Regions from separate parts of the Clavibacter davisi genome, predicted to be linked through region 3. Evidence: riboswitches for the same ligand, from Rfam matches in the RefSeq annotation. Region 3 holds a riboswitch; each other region holds the start of a gene.
What was found. A riboswitch is a leader RNA that binds a small molecule or an ion and turns the genes downstream of it on or off. The one in region 3 is predicted to bind thiamine pyrophosphate.
Positions count from the first base shown of each region.

Region 1: it holds a riboswitch for thiamine pyrophosphate, as region 3 does, so the genes downstream of both, ACU4ZT_RS03395 (YkoF family thiamine/hydroxymethylpyrimidine-binding protein) here and thiM (hydroxyethylthiazole kinase) in region 3, are expected to answer to the same signal.
Region 2: it holds a riboswitch for thiamine pyrophosphate, as region 3 does, so the genes downstream of both, ACU4ZT_RS07495 (ECF transporter S component) here and thiM (hydroxyethylthiazole kinase) in region 3, are expected to answer to the same signal.

Region 1 is NZ_CP199882.1:679,423-682,687, forward strand. Features, by position in the region: gene ACU4ZT_RS03380 (hypothetical protein) at 1-6, shown strand, start outside; gene ACU4ZT_RS03385 (PadR family transcriptional regulator) at 151-474, shown strand; gene ACU4ZT_RS03390 (DUF2812 domain-containing protein) at 471-1,100, shown strand; TPP riboswitch at 1,163-1,271, shown strand; gene ACU4ZT_RS03395 (YkoF family thiamine/hydroxymethylpyrimidine-binding protein) at 1,328-1,957, shown strand; gene ACU4ZT_RS03400 (ECF transporter S component) at 1,954-2,565, shown strand; gene ACU4ZT_RS03405 (ABC transporter ATP-binding protein) at 2,568-3,265, shown strand, end outside.
Region 2 is NZ_CP199882.1:1,580,562-1,583,826, forward strand. Features, by position in the region: gene glgX (glycogen debranching protein GlgX) at 1-1,328, opposite strand, end outside; gene ACU4ZT_RS07490 (hypothetical protein) at 1,532-1,864, shown strand; TPP riboswitch at 1,991-2,102, shown strand; gene ACU4ZT_RS07495 (ECF transporter S component) at 2,138-2,791, shown strand; gene ACU4ZT_RS07500 (ABC transporter ATP-binding protein) at 2,794-3,265, shown strand, end outside.
Region 3 is NZ_CP199882.1:2,352,318-2,355,582, reverse strand. Features, by position in the region: gene thiD (bifunctional hydroxymethylpyrimidine kinase/phosphomethylpyrimidine kinase) at 1-577, opposite strand, end outside; gene thiM (hydroxyethylthiazole kinase) at 574-1,401, opposite strand; TPP riboswitch at 1,392-1,483, opposite strand; partial or broken gene ACU4ZT_RS11130 (Abi family protein) at 1,604-2,341, opposite strand; gene ACU4ZT_RS11125 (hypothetical protein) at 2,381-2,506, opposite strand; gene ACU4ZT_RS11120 (S9 family peptidase) at 2,773-3,265, opposite strand, start outside.

The DNA of each region.
Region 1 (3,265 bases), 1.6 Mb from region 3:
GGATAGCGCTGCACGACTCGCGGCTCGCGGCTCGCGCAGCAGGTGGTGTCACGGCGGCTGGTCGTCGAGCGGTAGGACGCCCCCGATCGGGCTATTCCGTTGCGCTGTATATCGTCCGACTGTACAGTCGGACGATATGAGGAGGGCGCGATGACGAGGGACCCGCTGCTGCCGCTCACCGAGACGGTGGCCTGCATCCTGCTCGCCCTGCGCGAGCCGGCGCACGGGTACGCGATCATGGCGCGCGTCGAGGAGATGAGCGAGGGCGCGGTGCGCCTCGCGCCGGGGACGCTCTACGGCGCCCTCGACACGCTCGTGAAGCAGCGGCTCATCACCCGGGTGGCGAGCGAGGATCCGCGGCGCAAGGTGTACCTCATCACCGACCGGGGATCCGAGGTGCTCGCGCAGGACGCCGAGCGCATGGCCCACCTCGTGCGGCTGCACGACCGCGGCCGGGGGAGCAGGGAGGGATGACCATGGTGATCAGGTTCTTCGTCGACTTCGACGAGGAGGAGCGCTGGCTCGACCGGATGGCGGCCGAGGGGCGGCTGATGCGGAGGCGCGGGTTCGTCTACACGTCGACGGACATCGAGCCCGGATCCGCCGTCGTGCGGATCGACTACCGGCCGAGCATGACGGCGGCCGACTTCGCCGACTACGTGCAGCTCTTCGCCGACGCGGGCTGGAGGCACATCAGCGGCAGCCGCAGGAGCGGCACGCAGCACTTCGCGTCCACGACGGCGGATGCGGACGCCGAGATCTTCTCCGACGCCCGGTCGCGGGCCGAGCGGTACAAGCGCGCGCTCGACGTGAACGCGGCGGTGCTCCTGCCGCTGCTGGTGGTGGTGTTCGTCCTCGCCGCGACGGAGGGATCCGGCGTCCGCGCGATCCTGCGCCCGGACGAGTGGTACCTGACGCCCGGCCTCTGGGAGATGGAGGGGTGGCGGTTCGCCGGCGCGTTCCTGTTCGAGTCGGTGTTCGTGGCGATGCGGGTGGGACTGCCGCTGCTCCTCGTGGTCGGGTGCGTCGTGATGCTCGTGACGGCGGTGCGGCAGGGGATCCTCTATCGGCGCGCGGTCGCGGCGGCGGCGGAGGCGTAGGTCCCACCGTCCTCCACGGCCAGGCCCGGCGTCGCGCCGACTCCGTCGCGGCGGCGGTATGGTCATCCCGAACACGGGAGTCCGGTAGGCCGGGCTGAGAGGAAGACCACCAGTCTTCGACCGTAAGAACCTGATCTGGATCATGCCAGCGCAGGGAGGCATCTCTTGAGGGACCGCGCATCCGCGCGCGTCCCACCCGTGCATCCGCGACCACGGAAGGCACGCGCGTGACCAGCACCGCATCCCCCACCACCCGCCTCGAGGCGGCGCCCACCCCCGAGGAGTTCGGCGTCGGCGCCCGGCTCAGCCTCGCCGTCATGCGCGACGACTTCGTCGACGTGATCCTCGGCGCGCTCGCCGCGACGCCCGCCGACGGCCTCGTCGTCGAGACCGACGACGTGAGCACGTTCGTCGGCGGGTCCGAGCAGGACATCGTCCGCTGGCTCGTCGCCCTGCTCGCGCACGCCGCCGGATCCGGCGCGCACGTGCAGGCGACCATCGCGTTCTCGCGGGGCTGCCCGGGCGAGGTCGCGTGCGGCACGGGCGTCGTGCGCGTCGGCGAGGTGCCGGCGGCGGACGCCACCGGGATCGCCGCGTCCGCGCAGTGGGCGCTGTACCCGCTGTCCGACGCGGCCTCGGCGGATCACATGAAGGACATCCACGCGGCCATCGACCACGCCCGCACGGTCGGCACCTTCGCCGGGTCGCAGCACTTCGTGACGGCGCTCCGCGGCGACCTCGCCGACGTGATCACCACGGCCGCCGCCGGCTGGGTGCTCGTGGGCCGCTCGGTGGCGCACGTCACCAGCCACCTCACCGTCTCGTTGAACAGCCCGAGCCGGACGGCCGGCGCATGAGCGCGCCCGTCGAGGCGCGGGATCCGCGTCCCACCGCCCCGCGCCGCGCGCGCTGGGACCTCCGCGACATCGTGCTGCTCGTCACGCTGGGCGTGGTCTTCGGCTTCCTCTACTGGGTGCTCGTGCAGGGCTGGACCGCGCTGTCGGTCGCGGCCGGGCCGCTCGGCGACCTGACCCAGCACGTGCTGCTCGGCGGCTGGCTGCTCGTCGCGCCCATCGCGATCGCCGTCATCCGGCGGCCGTTCGCGGGCGTCGCGGCGGAGGTGATCGCGTCGGTCATCGAGGTCGTGTTCCTCGGGTCGGCCGTGGGGCCGATCCTCTTCGTGTCGGCGGCGATCCAGGGCGCGGGCAGCGAGATCCCGTTCGCGGCCGGACGCTACCGCCGCTACGGCTGGCTGCACTACGCGGTCTCGGGCGGTCTCGGCGCGCTGCTCGTCTTCTTCTTCTCGGCGTTCCGCTCCGACTGGTACGGCACCGAACTGTTCTGGGTGCGGCTCGTGATCCAGGTGGCTTCCGGCGTCGTGCTCGGCGGCCTGCTGGCGAAGGTGATCGTCGACGCGCTGGTCCGCACGGGCGCGGTCGACGACTTCGCCGTCGGCCGGACGTAGGGGTGACGGACGCGCGAGGCCCCGTCGTCGCGCTCGACGGGGTGGGCGTCGCGTTCCGCTCGCGGGAGGTGCTGCGGGACGTGACCTGCCGGATCGGGGCGGGGGAGCGGATCCTCGTGATCGGCCCGTCCGGATCCGGCAAGTCGACCCTGCTGCACGTCGTCACCGGCGTGGTGCCGCACTCCGTGCACGCGACCATGACGGGGAGCGCGACCGTCGCGGGGCTCGTGGACGCGCCCGTGCTCGACCGGGTGCGGCACGTGGGCTTCGTGGCGCAGGATCCGTCGGCCGCCGTCGTGCTGCCCACGGTCGAGCAGGACGTGGCGCTCGTGCTCGAGAACCACGGCGTGGATCCGGCGGAGGTCGACGCCCGCATCGACGAGGCGCTCGAGGCCGTGGGCGCCGGCCACCTCCGGCACCGGGAGACGGACCGGCTGAGCGGGGGAGAAGCGCAGCGCGTCGCCATCGCGGCCGCGCTCGCCGCCCGGCCCGCGCTCCTCGTGCTCGACGAGCCGACCGCGATGCTCGACGCCGCGGGCGTGCGCGCCGTGCGGGACGCGATCGCGCGGCTGCCGGCGGAGGTCGCCGTGCTGATGGTGGAGCACCGGCTCGACGCGCTCGGGCCGGAGGGGCTGCCGGCGCGGACCATCGCGCTGGATCCCGCCGGCCGGCTCCTCGCCGACGGCCCCACCCACGAGGT
Region 2 (3,265 bases), 770 kb from region 3:
GACGCCACCGGGCGACGGCCCGAGTGCTCGTAGAGGTCGGCGGATCCGGTGATCCGGGCCGCGAACTCGCCGAGCGACGACGCCTCGCCGCGCCAGAAGTCGCGCACGGTGTCGCGGTACTTGCCGTTCCACTCGGTCCACTGCGGCGGGAAGTTGCCCACCTGGTAGCCGCCGGGGCCCACGTCCCACGGCTCGGCGATGAGCTTGACCTGCGACACCACCGGGTCCTGCTGCACGAGCTCGAAGAAGGTGGCGAGCTTGTCGACGTCGTAGAACTCGCGGGCGAGCGCGGAGGCGAGGTCGAAGCGGAAGCCGTCGACGTGCATCTCGGTGACCCAGTAGCGCAGCGAGTCCATGATCAGCTGGAGCGAGTGCGGGTGGCGCACGTTGAGCGAGTTGCCCGTGCCCGTGTAGTCCATGTAGTAGGTGGGGTCGTCCTCCATGAGCCGGTAGTAGGCCTGGTTGTCGATCCCCTTGAACGAGAGCGTCGGGCCGAGGTGGTTGCCCTCCGCCGTGTGGTTGTAGACCACGTCGAGGATGACCTCGATGCCGGCCGCGTGCAGCGCCCGCACCATGGACTTGAACTCCTGCACCTGCTGGCCGAGCTCGCCCGTGGACGAGTACGCGTTGTGCGGCGCGAAGAAGCCGATGGTGTTGTAGCCCCAGTAGTTGCGGAGGCCCTTCTCGAGCAGGGTGTTGTCCTGCACGAACTGGTGCACGGGCATCAGCTCGATGGCGGTGACGCCGAGGTGCTGCAGGTGGTCGATGACGGCGGGGTGCGCGATGCCCGCGTACGTGCCGCGCAGCTCCTCGGGGATCCGCGGGTGCAGCTGCGTGAGGCCCTTCACGTGCGCCTCGTAGACGACGGACTCGCTGTAGGGCGTGCGGGGGAGGCGGTCGCCGTCCCAGTCGAAGAAGGGGTTCACGACGACGCCGAGCATCATGTGCGGGCCCGAGTCCTCGTCGTTGCGGCTGGCCGGGTCGCCGAAGTCGTAGGCGAAGAGGGACGGGTGCCAGTCGAACTCGCCGCACGTGGCCTTGGCGTAGGGGTCCAGCAGCAGCTTCGCGGGGTTCGAGCGGTGCCCGTTCTCGGGCTCGTAGGGACCGGTCACCCGGTAGCCGTAGCGCTGGCCCGGCTGCACGTGCGGGAGGTAGCAGTGCCAGACGTGGGCGTCGACCTCGGTGACGTCGACGCGGGTCTCGGTGCCGTCCTCCTCGATGAGGCACAGCTGCACCTGCTCGGCCACCTCGCTGAACAGCGCGAAGTTCGTGCCGCTCCCGTCGAAGGTCGCGCCGAGCGGATAGGGGTTTCCGGGCCAGGTGTGCAAGTGGTCCTCCAGTTGGGTCGACTCGTCCCACGACGGCGCGCGCGCGGGCGCGGATCCGTCGGGGGCGGGGCAGGCGGTGGATCCGCAGCTGCCGCAGCGGCGGGGGAGGCCGGATGCGACGCGACGACGCACCAGGGGCGAGGTTACCGCGAGGACCGGGATCGCCCGGCATCCGGCGGGGCTCGCGGGGTACGGTGGGACGCATGACCAACCTCGTCGCACAGCTCGCAGAGAACGTGAAGAACGCCGGAGTGGGGACGGTCTACGGCGACCCCCTCGACATCGACGGCTCGACCATCGTGCCCGTGGCATTCGCCTGGTACGGCTTCGGCGGGGGCAGCGACCTCCCCGACTCCGAGGGCAACGTCGCGGGCGGCGGCGGGGGCGGCGGCGCCACCTGGCCCATCGGCGCGTACATCGCCACCGACGGCGAGGTGCGCTTCCAGCCGAACGTCATCGCGCTGCTCGCGGTGGCCACGCCCGTCATCTGGATCTCGGGCAAGGTCCTCGTCAAGCTCATCAAGACGCTCAGGTAGCGACGGGCGCCCGGCCGGCGCGCACGACCACCGCGGAGCGCGGGTGCCCTCGGGCGCCCGCGCTCCCGTGCGTCCGGGGTGCCCGCGCATCCCGGGCGCGGCGGACGCCCGACCGCGCGCTAGGATCGCCTCGAACACGGGAGTCCGGTGAGCCGGGCTGAGAGGAAGACACCCAGTCTTCGACCGTAAGAACCTGATCTGGATCATGCCAGCGCAGGGAGGCTTCCATCTCGCACCCGTGCCCTCTTCACACTCATCCGAAGGGCACGTCCAATGACCGCATCACCCTCGTCCACCGCATCCGCGCTCCCCGGCGACGCCGGCTCCCGCGCACCCCGCTCGGGGCTCCGCGCCCGCTGGCGCGTCATCGACATCGTCGTGGCCAGCGTCCTCGGCGTCGCCTCCGGCCTCGTCTTCGTCCTCTGGAACACGGCGTCGGTGCCCGTCGCCGGCCTGTTCGAGCCGCTGCTGCCCGGGCTCCAGGCCCTCGCCGGAGGCGGCTGGCTGTTCGCCGGCGTCCTCACCGGCATCGTGATCCGCAAGCCCGGCGCCGCCCTGTACGGCGAGCTGCTGGCGGCCTTCGTCTCCATGCTCGTCGGCAACGTGTGGGGCGTGAGCACGCTGCTCTCCGGCCTGACGCAGGGCCTCGGCGCCGAGCTCGTGCTCCTCGTCTTCCTCTACGCCAACTGGCGCGCCTACGTCGCCGTCCTCGCGGGCATGGGGGCGGGCCTCGGCATGGCCGTGACCGACCTCATCACCTACTACCCGGGCTCCTCGCCGGTCTTCGTCGTCGTCTACACGATCGCGGCGCTCGTGTCCGGTGCGGTGATCGCCGGCCTGCTGTCGTGGCTGGTCGCCCGGGCGCTCGCCCGCACCGGCGCGCTGTCGCGGTTCGCCTCGGGTCGCGACACCGCGGCCCGGGTCTGAGCGTGCGGCGACCCGGCCGGCGCGGCTCGACGGCCGCCCCTGTCGCCGACCGGTCGCCCGCGGACGCCGCGTCGCGGTCGGGCGGCGGCGGTGCGGCCGTCAAGGCCGTCGGATGGGGTTGGCGCCACGCCGGCCGGAGCGCCTGGGCCGTCCGCGACGTCGATCTCGTCATCGAGCCGGGGGAGCGCGTGCTGCTCCTCGGCGCATCCGGCGCGGGAAAGACCACGCTGCTGCATGCGCTCGCGGGCGTCCTCGGGGGCGACGACGAGGGCGAGAGCCGGGGCGAGCTGCGCGTCGACGGCGTGGATCCGGCCGGCCAGCGTGGTCGTGCCGGCCTCGTGCTGCAGGACCCGGACGCGCAGGTGATCCTCTCCCGCGTCGGCGACGACGTCGCGTTCGGCTGCGAGAACCTGGGCGTCCCGCGGGACGAGATCTGGATCCGCGTCCGCGACGCCCTCGACGCCGTCGGCCTCG
Region 3 (3,265 bases):
CGTCGCCCACGTCGACGCCGCCGATCGCGACGCACGGCACGGGGGAGAGGCCCGCGATGATCCCGAACCCGTCGTGCCCGAGCGGCGCCGGATGGTCGGGCTTGGTGCTCGTGGGGCGGATCACGCCGACGCCGAGGTAGTCGACCGTGCCCGCGGGGAGCGCGCGGACCGCCTCCACGTGCGCTGGCGTGTTCGCGGTGAGGCCCACGACGAGGCGGTGGTCGGGGCTCGCGGCGTCGAGCATCGCGCGCACGAGGTCGGCGGGGACGTCGGACTGGCCGACGTGCACGCCGTCCACCCGCGCGCCGCGGGCGAGGGCCGCGAGGACGACGTCGACGCGGTCGTCCACGAGCAGCACCGGTCGGGGCGCGGACGGATGCGCGGCCGCGTGCGCGTCGATCGCGTCCGCCGCGGCCAACACGGTCGCCAGCAGCTCGGCCGCGCTCGCGTGCTTGTCGCGGATCTGCACGGCCGTCGCCCCGCCGGCCACAGCCGCGGACACCACCGCGGGCACGCCGCGCGCGCCGCACAGGGCGGGGTCGGTGACGAGGTAGACGGAGAGGTCGAGCGCGCTCACGAGAGGCGCTCGCGCTGGGCGACCAGCTCGGGCGTGACGGCATCGAGCGCGTCGAGCAGCGCGACGGCGAACGACCCGGGCCCGCGCGCCCCCGCGGCGGCGATCTCCGCGGCAATCGTGTAGACGCTCGTCGCGGCGACGGCGGCCCGCAGCGGATCCGGATCCGTCGACGCGAACGCCGCCATCACGGCGCCGAGCGCGCAGCCGCCGCCGGTCACCTTCGTGAGGAGCGCGTCGCCCGTGTGCACGCGCACGAGGCGGGTCCCGTCCGTGAGGTGGTCGACCGGCCCGGACACCGCGACGACCGTGCCGTAGGTGCGCGCGAGGAGCGTCGCGGCGTCGAGCGCCGCCTCCACCTCGTCGGTGGCGTCCACCCCGCGGCCGCCCGCGCCGCCGGTCGCGAGCGCGATGATCTCGGACGCGTTGCCGCGCACGATCGTCGGCGACAGCGCCACGAGCTCGTGCGCGAGCCGCGTGCGCACCGGCAGGGCGCCGACGGCGACCGGATCCAGCGCCCACGGCGTGCCCGCCTCGCGCGCCGCGTGGGCGGCCTCGACCGCCGCCTCCCGCTGCTCCGCGTGCGGCGTGCCGAGGTTCACGAGCAGACCCGACGCGATGCGCGCGAACGGCCCCGCCTCGGTCGGCACGTCCGTCATCGCGGGCGCGGCGCCCAGCGCGAGGAGGACGTTCGCGGTGAAGCCGGTAACCACGGCGTTCGTGATGCACTGCACGAGCGGCACGCGCTCCCGCAGCAGGTGGAGGAGATCCGCCGAAGCGGACCCCGTCCCGGTGATCTCCTGGGTGGATGGGCGCGCAGCGCTCATGGTGACATCCCTCCGCCGGTGCGAACCGGATCAGGTGCGACGGGTCTCATCTCAGCCCTCGTGGGCACCCCGTGTCAGGGATCCACCCTAGGGGAGACGCGTCGCGCCCGCCGGGTCGAGCAGCGAGGCCGAGACGTCCCGAGGCGACGATGAGGTCGATGCGTCATGCGAGCCCACGGTCGGGGGACGACGAATCAGACGGTCATCTCGGACCGTCTGCGTGATCTGTCGGCCCTTCGGGCGCAGCCAGACCCCGCCAGAATCGGCCCTCCCGCTCGTGGGTCTCGACCAGCATCGGTAGGAGAGGAACGGCGACGTCGGCGCGGGTGATCATGTCATCCAGCGACGCGATCACGTCGAGCACCGATCGAGGGCCGAACTGGCCCGCGATCCGTTTGGCCTTGGTCCGCACGTTGTTCGGCGTCGGTCCGGCATCGACGATGGAGTGATTCCACAGCCTGTTGTGATGCGCGCAGCGATTGCGGAGGTAGACGAAGGCCCTCACGCGATAGGCGAATCCGGCCTTCGCCACACCGATGCTGGTCGCGACGGAGTCGGCGAGGGTTCCTTGTGCTCCCCGCTCGATCGCCTTGGACAGGGTCCCGAACGACCATGCCTCGACAGCGGACCACACCGGCAGCCGGCTGTAGTCGGAGTCCTCTCCTGCGTGCCCGCGGTAGCGGAGGATGTGCCGGTCCTTGCTGCGGTCGATGTCCCGGAGACAGGACTCGACGGTGGCCTCTCGACCTCCGACATCCGTGTAGAAGTCCTGCTCGAGATACGCCTGATAGGGGCCGTGCTCGCGACCGATGACATGTGCGACATGCGACCGCAGCAGGAGCTCGACCTGAGCGAGCGGCCGGACGAGAGAATCGCGCAGTGCGTCGTCGGCGACGTAGACCCCTCGGACGTCGTCGAACGCCGTCCCGCTCACGAAGTCGTCGTCGCCGAGATGGGGAGCCGTCTGGAAGTACCGCGCTTACCCCGAGAAGCGGTAGTAGTTGTGCGCCGCCAGGAACCGGGCGCAGTCCGATTCGTCGGGCACGATCAGGCCACGGCCTACCATCAGAGCGGTCTGATCGTGCCAGGACAGGTAGGGCTTCATCGCACCCCTCGGAAAGAAAAAGGCCCCTCCCATTTGAGCATCGTGGAGAGGCTTGGGAGGGGGTCGATTGCCTCAATGGTAGCCGATTCCTGGGCCGGAACGAGCCCGTCGGATCAGACCGGGGACTCCACAGAGGTGCCTCATCGCGTCCCTTTCCGAGCGCGGGAAGTAGCGGTGACCCCAGCGACGTGAAGCGCTGCGACGCTGCCGCGCTGCGCGCCCCGACAGCGGGCAGCGCGGCCGCGGAGATCTCGCGGAGTCCAGCCCTACGCCAGCCCCGCCACGTCGAGCACCCACGCGTAGTCGGACGCGCGCTCGCGCCACGCGTCGTAGCGGCCCGACTTGCCGCCGTGGCCGGCCTGCATCTCGGTGCGCAGCAGCACGGGCGCGCCGACCTCGCGGAGGCGGGCCGTCCACTTGGCGGGCTCGACGTAGAGCACGCGCGTGTCGTTGAGGCTCGTGACCGCGAGGATGCGCGGGTACTCCACGCCCTCGCGCACGTTCTCGTACGGCGTGTACGACTTCATGTACGCGTACACCTCGGGGTCGTGCAGCGGGTCGCCCCACTCGTCCCACTCGATCACGGTGAGCGGCAGCGACGGGTCGAGGATGCTCGTGAGGGCGTCCACGAACGGCACGCCCGCGAGGATCCCGGCGAACCGGTCGGGCGCGATGTTCGCGACCGCGCCCATCAGCAGCCCGCCGGCGCTGCGGCCCTCGGCCACCAGCTTCTCCGGGCTCGTCCAGCCGCGCGCGATG